2 regions of the Cupriavidus sp. SIMBA_020 genome follow, and region 1 is predicted to be linked to the other one. Evidence: predicted binding sites of a transcription regulator. Region 1 holds the regulator's gene; the other holds the start of a gene.
The links. The regulator LexA, encoded in region 1, represses DNA repair genes until DNA is damaged. The targets are predictions, from matches to a motif close to ACTGTATNNNNATACAGT.
Positions count from the first base shown of each region.

Region 2: the regulator LexA is predicted to act here: its motif matches at 6,785-6,802, upstream of imuA (translesion DNA synthesis-associated protein ImuA).

Region 1 is NZ_JAWRWU010000004.1:288,207-296,572, forward strand. Features, by position in the region: gene SB751_RS10505 (hypothetical protein) at 630-893, shown strand; tRNA gene SB751_RS10510 (tRNA-His) at 1,028-1,103, shown strand; gene SB751_RS10515 (hypothetical protein) at 1,182-2,336, opposite strand; gene SB751_RS10520 (hypothetical protein) at 2,641-3,312, shown strand; gene SB751_RS10525 (hypothetical protein) at 3,533-3,706, opposite strand; gene lexA (transcriptional repressor LexA) at 3,827-4,483, opposite strand; gene SB751_RS10535 (asparaginase) at 4,591-5,715, shown strand; gene rpsF (30S ribosomal protein S6) at 5,843-6,217, shown strand; gene priB (primosomal replication protein N) at 6,295-6,594, shown strand; gene rpsR (30S ribosomal protein S18) at 6,598-6,876, shown strand; gene rplI (50S ribosomal protein L9) at 6,907-7,359, shown strand; gene SB751_RS10560 (replicative DNA helicase) at 7,489-8,366, shown strand, end outside.
Region 2 is NZ_JAWRWU010000011.1:84,477-92,842, reverse strand. Features, by position in the region: gene SB751_RS20330 (DUF2188 domain-containing protein) at 180-401, opposite strand; gene SB751_RS20325 (hypothetical protein) at 743-1,042, opposite strand; gene SB751_RS20320 (hypothetical protein) at 1,202-2,131, opposite strand; gene SB751_RS20315 (hypothetical protein) at 2,267-2,542, opposite strand; gene SB751_RS20310 (YciI family protein) at 2,929-3,261, shown strand; gene SB751_RS20305 (hypothetical protein) at 3,409-3,804, shown strand; gene SB751_RS20300 (SMI1/KNR4 family protein) at 3,878-4,195, shown strand; gene SB751_RS20295 (hypothetical protein) at 4,335-4,853, shown strand; gene SB751_RS20290 (hypothetical protein) at 5,109-5,498, shown strand; gene SB751_RS20285 (TonB family protein) at 5,737-6,144, shown strand; gene imuA (translesion DNA synthesis-associated protein ImuA) at 6,969-7,721, shown strand; gene SB751_RS20275 (DUF6884 domain-containing protein) at 7,827-8,366, shown strand, end outside.

The DNA of each region.
Region 1 (8,366 bases):
CCTTCTTACACTGTGCTTGCCCTCGAATACAGGGCTTTCTTCAACTGATTATTGGGCCCGCCGTGTGCGGGCTCTTTTTTTGTCCACCGCACTTGGGTTTGCCCGAATAGTGCTCACGATCTGGGCCAACTACATTGACTCTGCCTTCAGGGCATTGAGATCGCTAATTTAAGAGTCCGCTACGGCGGGCTCTTTTTTTTTGCCCTCGCATCTGTGCATCCCCAAAAAAAACAGGCGACTCTTGGTTACCAAGGCCGCCTGACGGGAATGTCGAGGGGGGTCAATGTCCCTCGCGAAAGAGTATCTATCAGCACCAATTGCGCCAGAACCCTGCGTTGGTGGGGCGCCCCGCGTTTTTCGTGCGGTAGTCGATGGACATTTTGAGTTGGCGAAATCGTGTTCGATGTTCCACGCTATAGAGAATCGCATGCTTGAAAGTAGGTAAGCGACGTTTTCGTCATGTTACGATGCCGTCAATGCCGCGACAGTCGGCATGTGGCCTGTGAATCCTGCGCAAGCGGGATTTCGGTGGGGGAAAAGCAAGTGGGCTGGCCGGTTGTCGGCGTCGCAGTGCGTGCACGAGCACGGGCCGGCGCGATAGATCGGAAGCGAGCCCTGAGGGGTAGCTCATGGTGGATGGGGAAGAGCCATTCGGCGAGGTCTTTGAGGATTTCCGCCTGATCTGGGTGGCCGAGCGCCTGCAGGACGGCAAATGGACTGCGCGGTATTGCTGGCATGCTGGCACGTCAGTGGAAGCTGGCAAGGCATTGCAGCGTGATGTGCTCAACGGCAAGTCCCGGCGACTGCTCGGTCTGTTTCCGAGCGAGGCCGAGACCGTTGCCGCGATCAAGGAGGCGGTGCTGCTGGAAGCGAAGTGGCACGGCAGTCGATAAGGCAGGTAGGAAGGTGAAATTTTTTTGTGCGGAATACTAGCCATCCTCTGAAGATCCTTGTAGAATCTTGGTTTTCGTTGAACGGCAACGCCGGATAGCGAAAGCGCCAGCGGCAAGCTGGCAAAACCTCTACGGTGGCTGTAGCTCAGTTGGTAGAGTCCAGGATTGTGATTCCTGTCGTCGTGGGTTCGAGTCCCATCAGCCACCCCAAATTGCTTAACAAAACGGCCACTTCTCAGTGGCCGTTTTGCTTTTCTACGCGCGTGTTGTCATGTCAGTTGGCCGGGCTTAGGGCGAAGTCCTTCCTTGCTTCCCCTCCGGAAAATTGTAGAGATGGGTGTTGTCCGGCGTCTCGCCGATCTTTGTGCCGAGCGGGTCAAAGACGGCGTGACGGCGGAACTTCTCGCTGTCCGATTTAGCGCTGGCCTTGGCCAGTTCAGCGGCTTGCAGATAGGGCATCGGTTCCTTGTCCTTCTCGATCTCCAGCAGCAGCGTCTGCTCGTTCACGCGCACGCTGAACCGGCCCAGGTTGTAGAACAGGTACATCGCATAAAGATTGTCGAAGTCGCGATAGGCGCCTTGTTCCCTGCGGAAATCGAGGGACAGGACGGAGGGAAAGCGGTTGGGCAGGTCCTTGAATGCCACTCGCTCCTCTTCACGAGGTTCCACATAGGTGGAGTTGCTGTACTTTTTGTACAGCACCACGTCCATACCGTAGCCGCGCTTGCCCCATTCCTTGATTAGCTTCATCGCCATCTCCGTGGGAATGTTTGCGGTCGCAGCTGCTACCACGCGCCGCCCGGACAGGACTTTGGGACTCTTTATCGCCAGATCCTTGTAGCCGGCACCGTACTTGAATGCGGCACCGATAGTCTTGGCGCAGTTCAGGCGCAAATAATCGTACTGGATCGTGCCGCTGTGATATTCGGTGCTCGTTGCCCGTCGATGGTAATCGTCATTGATGCGGCGGAAGTAATCGACCAGCGAGTGCTTTTCCTGAGTAGGCACGCCGAAGACTCGCACACCAATCACTGATCGCTTGTAAATCTCGCCATAGTCGAGGCCGAACATCGTCTTTTCCGCGATGGAGGAAGCGGTCTTGAACAGATATTCCTTCTTAGGGATGCCGGCCATCAGATCGGCGGTGTAAAAATCATTCTCGTGTTTGGGCGAGCGGTCGGCGTAGAAGTTTGCCGAATAGACGATGTCATCGCCTAGCGCGTCGTCACGGACACCCAGGGCGATGTGGCCAGCCGAACCGCCCTTTGATGTCCCGAAGCTGATCAGCAGCTCCAGGTCGTAGGGGGCTTCGTGAAGAAGGGCGGCAATTTGATCGATATTGGCAGGCTCGGGGCCGCCCTTGCTGCCGAATTCGGCAGCAAGCCCCGGCCCTGAAATCAGCGCAGTGATGACCAGGAGCCATGCCGCCAGCCTTGTCCTCATAGCTTTCCTTACGTAGCCAGCTAGTGCCCGTCGATTCTTCACCAAAAGAATAATCGCTGATCGGTTCATGTGCCGGAAAACCGTCGGGGCGTGTGTATCGTTGACGTTGTTCCCTGATCGTGTGTGCCAGCACACATAACGACAGGTTTTCGAGAATGATTTTCGCTACGCTTCACGACGGGCCAACTGGTCTAATCCATATCATCCAGGCAATCGCCTACACGAAGCGCGAGGTCATACTGTGGCGGAGCGAATTCGATTCAACCCTGATGTCGCACTGGCGGCATTCTCCGGTGTAATCCCGATGCCGACCTTGGCTGAAATAAATGCGGCCATCGATCGATCCTTCGGCGAACAGCCTGAGCGCGCCGAGCCATTCGCGATGGCCGAGTTATTGCGCCGCAATGAAGCCTTCCGCAAGCTTGAGCAGACGGTGTGCGCCGAGACCCGGGCCTTGGCCGCCACACTCTTGAAGAAGTCTTTGCGCTGGGAGGCATTCCACGTGATTCGTTGTGCCAGCACGTCAACGCGCAACGAGAGCCATTGCCGCCACTACGATTCGCATTTGCTGACGCTGCTGATTCCGTTGAAGCTCGCGCCCGATGGCGTTTGCAACGGCGATCTGCTGGTTTATCACCCGCCGCGCGTGGCGGTATCCACGGTCAGCAATGTCTTCTGCAAGCTTCGCCATGGCATTCAGCGCAATCTGCCGTTCCCGTTCAGAAAATGGCTGACACTTCGCGATCTGCGGCGTGGCCGCTGCAATCGCGTGCCGGTGGAGCCGGGTAGCGTCTATGTCTTCAACGGCTTTGTGCTCCAGCATGCCAATCTGGATGTGGAAGTTGGCGAGCGCCGGTCGTTACTGATTCACTATTACGATCCCGGCTATTCGGCGGGTTTGAGCGCGACTGTACGGCGCGTCCGCATGCTGTGGGATCGCCTGCGCAAGAACATGACAGGCATGTACCCAGGTTGATTAGCCCGACCCAGGTGGTGGAGCGAAAAAAAACCGGCACTCGGCGGGTCGACAAGTTCCGGTTTCGCGCATCGGCGCCAATGCGCCAGGACTACGGGTGCGCGCCATCGAGTGTAAAGCACCTTCCCCGCAGAATTAATCGTTCTCTTAATTTCACGTGGTGGGCTCGCAACTGCACAATTTACAATGATTTTGGCGGCGCGGATCCGCCGCTAGCGGCTTATGCGTCCAGCTTGCCGGGCATATCCGCAAGCTCCAGCATCCGGCAGATCGCGGCCATGCTGCCGACCATCGTGCGACGCTGGGCGCCCTGGTAGACGCGCACGCCCTTGGTCTGGCGGAACGGTACGGGCTTGACCGGGCGGCGGGAAGCAGTGTGGTTGACTTGTAGCATGGCGGCACCTCGAAGTTTGCGACAGCAGGAGTCCGCGCCCGTCGTCCGGGGAGAACGGGGCGGCGTTGGCAATGCAAATCTGGGGACCGGGACAGGCGGACGCCTGCCCAGTCTCGGAAATCAGAAGCCCGAGGAGCGGATCAGCCCAACGGCGATGCCTTCCAGGGAAAATTCCTCGCGGCCGGCCTGCACCACGATATTCTCGAAATCCGGGTTCTCGGCGATCAGCTCGATCATGTCGCCGCGCCGCTTCAGGCGCTTGACGGTCACGTCGTCGCCGATGCGTGCGACGACGATCTTGCCGTTGGCCGCTTCGCTGGCTTTCCTCACGGCCAGCAGGTCACCGTCGAGGATGCCGGCATCGCGCATGCTCAGGCCCCGCACGCGCAGTAGGTAATCAGGGCGATCGTCAAATACGGAGGCGTCCACCTGGTATTGACGGTCGATGTGTTCGGCGGCAAGGATCGGGCTGCCTGCGGCCACGCGGCCTACGAGCGGCAGCGTCAACTGCATCACGCCGGCCATCGGTAGTGAGAACTGGTCTGGCATCTCCGAATCGCTGCGTGCCACCTTGAGGCGGATGCCGCGCGATGCCCCTGGCGTCAGTTCGATCACACCCTTGCGGGCCAGCGCCCGCAGGTGTTCCTCGGCAGAGTTGGGCGAGGAGAAACCGAATTCCGACGCGATCTCCGCGCGGGTGGGCGGAATGCCGGTGTGCCGGATCGTGTTGCGGATCAGGTCGAAGATCTGCTGCTGCCGGGGTGTCAGGGTCGCCATGGGTCGCCGATCTCTCGTGCCGAAGCACTGTATGTTTAAACAGTATGCTGTGATTTTATACAGTATCGAGTGAAGTGCAAGCACAATTTGCAGTGACGATGTCGGGCATGCACGACACCCCGGCAGCGCCAGTGCGCCCGGCGGCACGGGTTTGCGAGAGGCGCGGCGTCCGGCGCGCCACAGTTACAATCGCCCGGACCCGCGCTCATTTCGCTCGATTTTCTCGCTATATGTCTACGTCATTGCCCCGTATCGTCGTGCTCGCCACCGGCGGCACCATCGCCGGCTCATCCGGCAGTTCCGCAAGCACTGCGCAGTACCGCGCGGCCACCGTGCCGGTCTCGTCACTCGTCCAGGCCGTGCCCGCGCTGGGCGAGGTGGCTCGTGTGGAGACGGAGCAGGTGGCCCAGATCGACAGCAAGGACATGGCCTTCAGCTTGTGGACGACGCTCGCCGCGCGCGTGGAGCACTGGATTGCGCAGCCCGATGTGGCGGGCGTGGTCATCACGCACGGCACCGACACGCTTGAAGAAACGGCGATGTTCCTGCACCTGACGCACCGGGGTTCGGTGCCGGTGGTGCTGACGGCGGCAATGCGCCCCTCCACGTCGCTCTCGGCCGATGGTCCGCTGAATTTGCTTGACGCGGTGCGCGTGGCGGCAAGCCCGGAAGCGCGCGGGCAGGGCGTGCTCGTGGTGCTGAACCAGGAGATTCATGCGGCGCGCGATGTCGCCAAGGGTCATACCTCGGCGGTGGATGCGTTCACGTCGCCGGCAGGCGGTCCGATCGGTTTCGTGCAGGATGCCTACGTGCGCTTCACGCGTGCGCTGGCCCCCAATGACGCGCCCGCGCTGCCCGTGCCCGCGGCGTGGCCGCTCGTCGAGATCGTGGCGAGCTATGCCCAGCCGGGCAGGGTGGCCGTGGATGCGATGGTCTCGGCCGGCGTGAAGGGGTTCGTGGTGGCAGCCACCGGCAATGGCTCGGTCCATGAGACGCTGGGCGACGCGCTGGCCGATGCGGCCGCACGGGGGGTGGCCGTGGTGCGAAGCTCGCGCACGGGCGCCGGCCATGTGGCGGGGCCGGCACGCCCGCGACCGACCTCGGGTGAATTCGCCTCCGCCGGAAATCTCAATCCCTACAAGTCGCGTGTGCTGCTGCTGCTGGCGCTGGCGGCGGATGCGTCGCTTGGCGCCGATCCGACTCGCCTGCAGGCCGTTTTCCGTCAATACTGAGGGATTCCCGGCGTGCGGCCGGGATGTCAGCTTGCGTGCTGGTCCGGAACCGGGCTATACTCGCGGGCTATTCAACCTTGCCACACCGGACATGGCGCCCGGGTGGCTACATCCAAAAGGAGCGTCAATGCGTCATTACGAAATCGTATTTATCGTCCATCCGGACCAAAGCGAACAAGTGCCGGCGATGATCGAGCGTTACAAGCAGCTCGTCACGTCGCAAAACGGCCAGGTTCACCGCGTGGAAGACTGGGGCCGCCGTCAGATGGCCTACATGATCCAGAAGCTGGCCAAGGCTCACTACGTTTGCCTGAACATCGAATGCGGCAAGGACACCCTGGCCGAACTCGAGCACGCCTTCAAGTTCAATGACGCCGTGTTGCGTCACCTGATCGTGCAGACCAAGAAGGCCGAGACCGCTCCTTCGCCGATGATGAAGGAAGTGCAGCGCGAAGAAGCCCGCAAGGCCGCGCAAACGACCACGGAAGGCCAGGCTGCCTGAATGCAGTCTGCGGTGCCAGTCGTGGCAGGCGAAATCCACCACGGCAGGCCAGGTAGCGAGAGCGGGGGAGCACAGCGGTGAACCAGTTAAGGCTGACCGCCACCCTCGCGGAGCGCGATGCGCTGCGCTACACCCCGGCCGGCGTGCCCGTCGTCAACTGCATCCTGCAGCATGTCGGCGAGGTCATGGAGGCGGAAACGCCCCGGCAGGTGGAATTCGCCATCGCGGCGATGGGGATTGGTCCCGTCGGCCAGCGTCTGGAGCGGTTACCGCTCGGCACGCTGCTCGACTGCGAAGGATTCCTCGCCCGCAGGCACCGCAACAGCAAGGCACTCGTCTTTCACATCACTGGATGTAAAGCATTCGTAAAGGATTGAATCATGGCATTCGTCAAACGTGACAACAAGAACAAGAAGCGCTTCCAGCAACAGAACCCGCTGTTCAAGCGCAAGCGCTTCTGCCGCTTCACCGTGGCTGGCGTGGAACAGATCGATTACAAGGATCTGGACACCCTGAAGGACTTCATCGGCGATAACGGCAAGATCACGCCGGCTCGTCTGACCGGTACCAAGGCTCACTATCAGCGTCAGCTGGATACGGCCATCAAGCGCGCCCGCTTCCTGGCGCTGATGCCGTACACCGACCTGCACAAGAACTGATAGTCCCAGGACCGCAAGGAGAAATACACGATGCAAGTCATTCTGCTGGAAAAAGTCATCAACCTGGGCAACCTGGGCGACATCGTTCGCGTGAAGGACGGTTACGCTCGTAACTTCCTGATCCCGTCGAAGAAGGCACGTCGCGCCACGCAAACCGCGATCGCCGAGTTCGAAGTGAAGCGCGCCGAGCTGGAGAAGGCCGCCGCCGAGAAGCTGGCCGCCGCCCAAGGCGAAGGCGAGAAGCTGAACGGTCTGACCCTCCAGATCACCCAGAAGTCGGGTGTGGACGGCCGCCTGTTTGGTTCGGTGACCAACGCCGACATCGCCGAAGCCCTGGAAACCCAAGGCTTCAAGGTCGAGAAGGCCCAAGTGCGTCTGCCGAACGGCCCGCTGAAGATCGTTGGCGACCACCCGGTCAGCGTTGCGCTGCACACCGACGTGGTGGTGGACGTGACCGTGTCCGTCCTGGGCGAGCACGTCTAAGCAGCACCGTATCGATGCGCCGGCCCCGGCCGGTGTGTCCGATGCACAAGAAGGCAGGAGCCGCGCTCCTGCCTTTTTTATTGCCGCCGCGCCCTTGGGTCGGGTCCGGCGCCGCTATAATCCCACCCCATGAATGCGCCTGCCGCCGATCCCCAACTAGACAGTCTCAAGGTTCCCCCGCACTCCATCGAGGCCGAGCAATCGGTACTCGGCGGTCTGCTGCTGGATAATGCCGCCTGGGACCGTATTGCCGACTTCCTCTCCGAATCGGACTTCTACCGCTTCGATCACCGCCTCATCTTCCAGGGCATTGCGCGCCTGATCTCCGCCACCAAGCCGGCGGACGTGATCACCGTGTATGAAATGCTCCAGGTTGCCGGCAAGGCCGAGGAGGTGGGTGGGCTGGCCTACCTGAACTCCCTGGCGCAGAACACGCCGAGCGCGGCCAATATCCGCCGCTACGCGGAAATCGTGCGCGAGCGCTCGGTGCTGCGCAAGCTGGTCACCGTGGCGGACGACATTGCCTCGGCCGCTTTCGCGCCGAAGGGCCGCGAGGTGCGCGAACTGCTTGATGAGGCAGAATCCAAGGTTTTTGCGATTGCCGAAGAGGGCTCGCGGGGCCAGAAAGGCTTCCAGGAAATCCAACCGCTGCTGACGCAGGTGGTGGAGCGGATCGATGAGTTGTACCACCGCGATACCGCCACTGACGTGACCGGCGTGCCCACAGGCTTCATCGACCTGGACAAAATGACCAGCGGCATGCAGGCCGGTGACCTGATCATCGTGGCGGGCCGTCCGTCGATGGGTAAGACGGCATTTTCGCTGAACATCGGCGAACATGTGGCCGTGGAGCAGGGTCTGCCCGTGGCCGTGTTCTCGATGGAAATGGCTGGCGTGCAGCTGGCCATGCGTATGCTGGGCTCGGTAGGCCGGCTGGACCAGCACCGGCTGCGTACCGGCCGCCTGCTGGACGAGGACTGGCCGCGCCTGACCCATGCCATCCAGCG
Region 2 (8,366 bases), on a different contig from region 1:
TGAGACGAGCGTAGGAGATGTGTTCCCCGTGCGCCGTAGGCGAAAGGCGGAAACAGTGATCAGCCAGCTGCCGACAAGCGCAAAAAAAAGCCCGCTGCGGGAGCGGGCTGCCTCAATTGACTGGTGCGTCGCGCCTGCGGGCGGCGACATCGATATTTTAGTGAACTAAGGGCAAGGCGTCAGCCCTTGACGTTGCGGGGGTCGTGCCCGAAGGAGTTGCGCTCTCGGATCTGTCCGTCGCGACCGTGGATGAGTAGCTCGACCTTGTCGCGCTGTGCGCGTTCGGTGCCGGCCTTGATCGCCTCGTCCTGGGTTGCGTACATCGTGCGCTTGCCACCGCCGGCGGCCTCGACCGCCCAGCCTTCACCGGCGGGCACCACGTGGATGTCTGCATTGGCCATGATCGTCTCCTGTGTCTGGGGGTATGACGCTCAGTGTCCCGCGCGCACGGCTGGCTCGGTATCGGCCCGCGTCCTACAGGACTATAACTGTATGAATATACAGTGCAGAATCAAGCCATGCCTTCAGGATTTCCACAAACCGGCGGAGCCACCGCACCGAGGCGGCACCTGAGCACGCGGCAGACTCAGCGGCTGACGAGCCGCTACCGGTAGTACGGTACGCGAGGCCTTCAGTCCCCTGAATGGGGTCGACCGGGTCACCGTCATTTGCCTCAGGGACTGGGGAGTCCCGTAGCAAACTAGCAACCGGAGGTCAAAGATGAGCGCCGGTCACCATGGCGTTAGGCCAAATCGACCAACTCCGGCAGGTGGATGCGCCACATCCCTGTAGCGTCGCCCTCGCGCCAAAATCCTTCCAGGATGCTGCTCCCAGGCATACGATGCAAGGTAGCTAGTCCCTTTCGATCAGGGCAGCGCAAAACATAGTGACCAGGGTGTTCTGCTTGGCCCGTGTAAACGACCTGCCCATACTCATCTTCGTATTCAAGCGCGATATTTTTTGCGTCCAGTTTGATCAGGCATATGCCGGGCACCTCGCCTTCGGCGCCAAACGATTGGACTCTGCAGTCGTTGAAGATCATCTTATGGTTCAGCGCTTTTGCGATCGAAGATGCGCCCCGCACCGGGGGTTTAATTTGTCACACGAAACCGCAGCAGTTGGCCGCGTTCCTCCAAACCTCGAGCGTCGGCGACAGACGTTGAAGTGGTCGCTAATCAGGTGTCGCTCTAGGGCCCATATTTTAATTTTGGCCAGCCCCGTTATCGGGGTCATGGTTTGAGGCTAAAGCAAGGCGCAACGGCATTTCTTTATCGAATAGTTCTAGCAGCTCTACGATTTTCGATCTGGGCACACCGATAATTGTGTTGTCTTTGTATTCTATGCCAATTCCAGCAAATCGAAATGTCTCATCAAGACTAGACTTGAGGATAGTATCTTTTGCAAAAAAATACATGGCCCCGCCACTCATGCCTTTTGGATGGGGGCCGGTGCTCGCATTGCCTTTATATTTCAGATTTACATTTTTGCGATTGTATACCCCTGCTATTTGGATTTTGTTGTTCGCTTTCAATTTCGCGTGTATTGTAAAGTAACGGGCATTATTGAAATAGCTCCCATGGTCGGTGACGGACACAAATCTTTCTTTTAGTTTATCTGGAGTGTTGCTTCTGTGAACCTGCTTGGAGTTTGATAGGCTCGCCGGGAAGCCTGTCCAAGCAAACACTTTTTTTTCAAATCCGATGAGACTATGTTGGTCTAAGTTGAAATAGTTTTTTCCGTCCATCACCTGATTAAAGCAGTCGACGATCACTATATCTTGATCGCTGAATACGTGGTGGCCGATCGAAAGAGCTTTTATCTGATGGAATTGGCCGTCCGCCCCAAATATGTGGACCCTATCAAAATCCAGGTTGCCGGCCAATGCGTGCGCAGCAAATAATATATAGTGATGCCCCTTGTACTTGGCCAATGTGCCGGTAGATGAAAATTCGAAGTTGTCTAGATCATCTTTGATGTACAAAGGAATGACAAATCTCTGTGATTGTCTATCGTAGTCGTTTGACTGGTAATCTACTTTATTCTTCATAATGGCGGCGGCGGAAACGATTTCTGCGGGCCCGGCACGGCGGCGAGACACAAAAAAACCGCCCGGAGGCGGTTTTGTGGCCAATTGCTGGCGCGCTAAGCACCGTGCCGGCCGGGTTGCCCGGCTGGCCCTCTCAACACGCCCGTCCGCCCATGCATCCTAGCACGGCGATTTCGCCGCGCCGCGTCCATCAGTACGGCGTCCGGCTAGCCACGGGCCTCACTCCAGTGTGAGCGTAAGCTGCACCACGCCACCCGGAGTTTGCAACTGCAGGGTTCTGCCCTCGATCCGATGGCGCGTCTCATCGTCACGCCCAGGCATAGCCGGCATGTGTTCCTTCGAAGTGCCAGGTGGAAGGCTCACCCGGAGCGCGCCCGATAACGGGTCCACTGGGGCGTCGAAGAACATCAGAAACTCACCCTGGATGCGCACGGGTGCCATGGCGCCATCGGGCCAAATAATGTCGTATGAGCCGGTCTTGAAATCGGATGCCATGGTCGCATGGTCGAGTGGTTGGGGAGCTGCAACCATATCACGCGGCCGGAAGGTGAAGCTCCGGTGCGCTGTGCGCTCGCATGCTGGTCCGCCTGGTGTGAAAGCAAGCGAGGCATTAAATCACGTCGTGACTTATTTAACATAAGTATTATTCGACCAGTTTTCGACATCGAATGTCCAGGGCGGTCTCAGATGTCGGGGCGCGCGGCAAATTCAAATGTCGGCATGGGCGTGCGGTTTGTGGGGTGCCCGTCAGGCGGTGTCGCTGGCCGCTTGTGCCTGCGTTTGGAGCGGGGTGGGGACGGGCGAACGGCTACGGGGTTTTTGAACCAAGGGCTGCACCGGAGCCCGCGATAGGCACCGCGATCGGTGTCGTAATATTCTGAATGCGGCAGTGGCGCCGCTCATCCCGGCGGAGGTGGTTAATGCTGTTTGCTGTTCGTTTCGTTGACAATCCAGGCAATTTCCATTTGCGCGCGGCAAACATGGAGGCGCACTTGGATTGGCTGAGACGCCATCAATCCAAGGTACTTGCGGCAGGCTCGCTCAGGTCAGAATTGGATTCTCCGCCAGTAGGAGGCCTATGGATTGTCAAGGCCGCCCACAAAGCCGAGGTGGAGGCGTTACTTCAATCGGATCCATTTTGGATTGTGGGGCTACGGGACGGCGTGGAGATTCTGTCTTGGCATAGAGCTTTTCCCGAACCCGTTTTGATTTAGCCTCATCCTCGAAACGGCAGTCGAACCTGGGACAATGGCCCTCACCCGAGCGGCCGCTACCGGCCACAAACGGTCAGTCGACCTCGCGGCTCAACTCGCCGACAATCGCGCACAAGATAGTCTCACTCACATGAGGAATGGGCACGTATGAGCTCTACAAAACTCGAATCGCTTTATCAGGAGCTCGGAAGATTGGCATTGGAGGCAGCCGGGGAGCCGGTGGATCGACTGTTGTTATATGCAGAGGTGGAAGATGGGGTAGTCTCGGCAGACCTCTTTTACCGGACATCCGATAAGCCGGTTCGCTTCCGTTACGGCCCAACTCAGATGGTAGAGGTGGTCTACGCCCTTTGGCAGACGTGGAAGGATACTCCAGGCAATTCAGAGTGGCGTGTATTGAGCTACGCGATTAACAATGGCACGTTAAGTTTCGAGCTGGCGTATCCGGATCGACTGCAGCCAAACGAGGATATCTCCGACAGGCGTCCCCTCGCTGTTAAGCGCGTGTTCGGCGATTCGGACGTAGACTATTCGCGACCTTAGGTCGTTTCTAAGCTTCGTCACCTGCCACGTTCGCTGGCAATAACCATGGAAATCTGACACCGAGAGCCAACACATGTTGCCTTCTATCCCACGTCAGTACATTGACTACTTAGCGGCCCACGGAGTCTTCGAAGGATTTACTCTGGAGGGAGCGAGACCGGGGTATGTTGCGCTATGGCCGGTCAAGGAAATTGCCGGCAATAACTCCGACGTTGAAGTCGAAACCTACGCGCCTGGGTTCCTGGCTTTCGCCGGAAATGGTTGCGGAGAGCTGTTGGCATTTGACCCTACCGGGGCTGTATTTATGCTGCCCATGATCGGCATGGCGCCAGAGTGCGCCATCCGCATTGCTGACAGCTTTCTGGACCTGGCTATGCGCTTCGAGATTTAGTGAACGACCGTGAAGGGTCGACTTCTTCCTGCCGCGATCGGTTCGCCGGATTACCGACTGGAATAGTCGCAGCCAACATCGGACCTTCAATTATCATCCAGATTTGCGGCGTGAGCCGCCCATAACGTCTCCACTGCCCATGTTCAAGCGCGCCATCAAACTACTTCGCTCTCCCGCCCCGCCTTCCGAGCAAGCTGAACCCGTTGCAGAAAATGCGGCACCGAACCTCCCACTCTCGCTGGATTCCCTCTATGCGACGATGGCTCCATACCATCAACAAAAGCGCTGGTTGGACCTGTTCTTCGAGTTCCTTGTTCTCGACGTGGTAGGGCAGCTACCCGCCGAGACCCAGGAATCAATCGGCGCACTGATTGCCAAACATCCGGTGTTCTTCGCGGACGCGGGAGGCGACTGGCGGACGGGTACAAGGAAGGCGCTTCATTTGTCCGAGACCATCGACGTTGCAATCCTTGACCTCTGGTTCATCAACAGCGCGAAAGCGAGCGAAGCAGGCGGGCTCTACCACCCATGGAGCTTCGCGAAGGACTTCCTTCAACAATATCTAGCAGACGGCAGCCAGGTGGATGTTTGGGAAGGCGATGCCTTTAAGCTCGCGCAGGCGCGCATTGCCGCTGCGCGGGCCGCTCCTCTGCACTGAGGGAGGTCCGTTATCGAGACAGCCGTGAGCGGCCAGTAGGAGTCATTCGCTTAGGGCGGTCACTGCGGAACGAACTTTCAGCGAAGGCCGCATCGCCTACTGACTACCGTCCCCAACTTCCAACACCCCACTTCGCGACATGTCATTGCTGAGACGGCCTCTGCTAAGCTCGATCCGACAATTTGAATTACTTGCCTTTGTACGACGATTGGATGAATCAGGCTGTCGCAACGCGTAACTCCTTACGGGAAAATAATGGTCACGGAAGCTGCGCTCAAACTACTCAGGGCCAAGGTCCTCGACGATATGGCGCAATACATGGCGGATTTCCGCACGCCACCCAAAGGAACTACCGTTGGCGAGCCATGGGGCATCGAGAAAATCTCGCAAGAACTCGACAAAATGCGCAACTTGCTTGTCGAGCCGTATGAGACCCGATATGACTGCGACGACGCCCTCATACCGGCCCAGGACCGGCTGCCGAAAGGCAAACGGAAAGCTTACGTTGTCGCCGAAGACATTTGCCATCGACTCTTGTTCGATGAGGATGCCGGTGACTTTGTCCTCGTTCAGCAATCGGCCGACGGCACGTGGTGTTCATGGGGCATCCGCGGAGACGCTTCGAGCTCCTTCCTTGCCCGATAGATACATTTCTCCCTATTGATTTCCCGGAATGCACTACGCCGGCGTGCAAATCAAGGCTGAAGCTAGCGGGATCCATTACTTGACTAGTGCGCCCCCTTGGATTGACGAAAGTCGCTTGAGAGTCGGCAATTGCCTCCGGCACCCGCAACGCATCGAGGGCAGCGACCGGCCAAAAGCGGTCTGTCGACATAGCTACTTGCCTGGTCGATACAATGGGCTCAAAGCCGGCCATAATGCGATGAAAGCGGTTTCAAAAGCTAACGTTTCGACTTGCCATCTTTCTGACAACACCATCGCTATGCGACTCCAGACCCTTAAATTGGCAATTCTGCTTGGATTGCCGACAGTCACCCCCTTGGGATGGGCTGCCGAGATTATTCCTGCGGAACCAAATTGGGTTGGAAAATACTGCTCCGAGCTTTCCCCCATTTATCCGAGTAGAGCTCGCGCAAGCGGCATGGACGGAGCGGTTCTCTTTGCCGTCGAATCAGATGGGCAGGGTCATGCGAAAGTCATTCAAGTCATTCAGAGCTCAGGCTATCGCGTCCTCGATGAGGCGGGATCTAGAGCTGTAGAAGCAGTGACTTGTCCCGCCGATGGCGTTGTTCGAAGTAGCACGCAAAAGATCGTATTCCAGCTTCATTGATGGGCGCTTGAGAGCAGGTTGATCGTCCGCTTCGGGTCGGCTGCTAACACGGCCACGCAACCGAGGCGGCGAGTCGGCCACTAGCCGCCCTCCCATATTAGCCGCGACGATAGGAGATACATGTCCACAGCATGGAACAAGAAAGGATGTCCGACGTGTCGGGGACAGTGGGAATCGGGCCAGCGGCCCGTCGAATTGGCCGTCAGTCTCACGCTGCACTCCCGATTGCATCGCTGCTCTGCTTGCGAAACGTATTGGGAGCAGCATGAGCGCTTCGCTGACACAGTCGATGAGGCAGAGGCGCGACGTCTCTATCCGGAAGCGTTCCCCCTTTGACGTCTACGACGTGGCGCAATGCCGCCGTGACGTCGCGCGTGGCAACGTCCGTTTCTGAGACACACGGAGGACAGCTATGGGTCGTTCTGCGACGGTCGTGGCTGGCCGGCGGCCTTGGCCTCCATGATTTCCCCCAATAGCTAGTAGCTACCAGCTATCCTTGACGTCGGGAGGCGTCCCGCAGCCCCCGCCCCGACGTTTGAGCAAAGCCTGGACATGGTAGCTATCAGATACCAATGACGCGTGTGCGCTTGTGGCCCGCTCGCCGCGTGTGGCCATCGCGGCTTGCCGGTAGAGACTCTGCCCTGTATATATATACAGTTATGATGCAGACCGCCAAGCGACCTTCCCAGGCAACGGACCCCCAACTGAGCCTCCTCCCGGATCCGCCAGCAGTGGATGGGGACGCCCTGCTTGCTCCGTCCGCGGCGGCTGTGCCAGCACCTCTGGACGCCCCGTGTCCCGAAAAGTCGGGGGCGGAACCCGTTGTGCGTCCGCTCGACGATCCGGCGTCGATTCACCCTTCCCTTTGGAGGGCCAGCCAGCTTGCTCGCTCGGTAGGCAAGGTTGTGCCGAGCCTGATCGAGGCGCTGGACCAGGAGCTGCCGGGCAGAGGCTGGGCAGCGGGTTCAGTCGCGGAGCTGATCGTCAGGCAGCCCGGCGTCGGCGAACTATCAATAGTGCGCGGCGCTCTTCGCGCTGTGGCCGACCGCGGCCGCCCTATTTGGTTGGTGGGGTGCCCCTTCGCTCCCAACGGGCTCGAGCTATCCCGCGATGGCCTGGCCGAGAATGTGCGCTGGGTAAAAACTGAAACGCCTTCAGACACCCAATGGGCGTGCGAGACCATCCTTCGATCCAATGCCTTGGGCGCCGTCATTGCGTGGCTCCCCCGCGCCCGGGCGGAGAACATCCGTCGACTGCAGGGCCTCGCCGCCGCCACAGAAGCGCTGGTCTTTGCGGTACGCACGCCGGCAGCCGCCAACGACGCCTCGGCTGCGCCTTTGCGGCTCTCGATAGAGCCGGCTCCCGGCGGTTTGGTCAGCGTACACATTCTGAAGCGCCGGGGGCCAGCTGCCGCATCCCCCTTATTGTTGTCATTGCACCGACCGGCGTATGTCGACGAGATCCGTACGGCGAACGCGGGGCTGTCCGCCACGTCGGCGCCGCCCATCGTTTCTAACCCGCAAATTCCCGCAACGGACCACGCGGCGCGAGAGAGGGCTGGCGAGCACGCGACATAAGCTTGGCGGGGCCTTAGTCACACCGAGCATGCGGCTACGGACATGCCCTTGACTTCGGATTCAGCGGGGTAGGCTGAAGGAGCGATCACCCTTACCCAAAGCTCCATGCCGCTTCAGTTGGACCTCTTCCCGCGCAACACCGCGATTGCGTTCGACCCATCAGTGGCGCCCCTCCTGCTTCTCGCATGTTCCGGGCGGAAGGCAGAGTGCCGCGCGCCGGCGCTGCAGCTCTACCAGGGCGTCATGTACCAGACGCTTCGGGTCCATGTTCGGGCCGAAGCGAAGCCAGAGGTCGTAATCCTGTCAGCCCGGCACGGTTTCATCGCACCGGATGAAGCGCTCGAGCCGTACGACCAGCGAATGTCTGCTGCCCGAGCAGACGAGCTGCTCGCAGCCATGCACCGGGGCATCACGCAGGTTTCATGGCCCCGCCGGGCCGGCGGCGTGTTCATGGTGGGTGGAAGGGAGTACAGGCGCGTAATGCGTGCCGCGTTGCGGCTGGTAGGCGCGAGCGATCTCCCCATCCAAGAGGTTTGTGGAGGGATTGGCCATCATCGTGCCCAGCTTGCGCACTTTCTTGATCGGCAACGCCCCGCCTTCCAGGATCAGATTGGTTCCCATCCCAACGGCCGCCCGCTGTTTCGC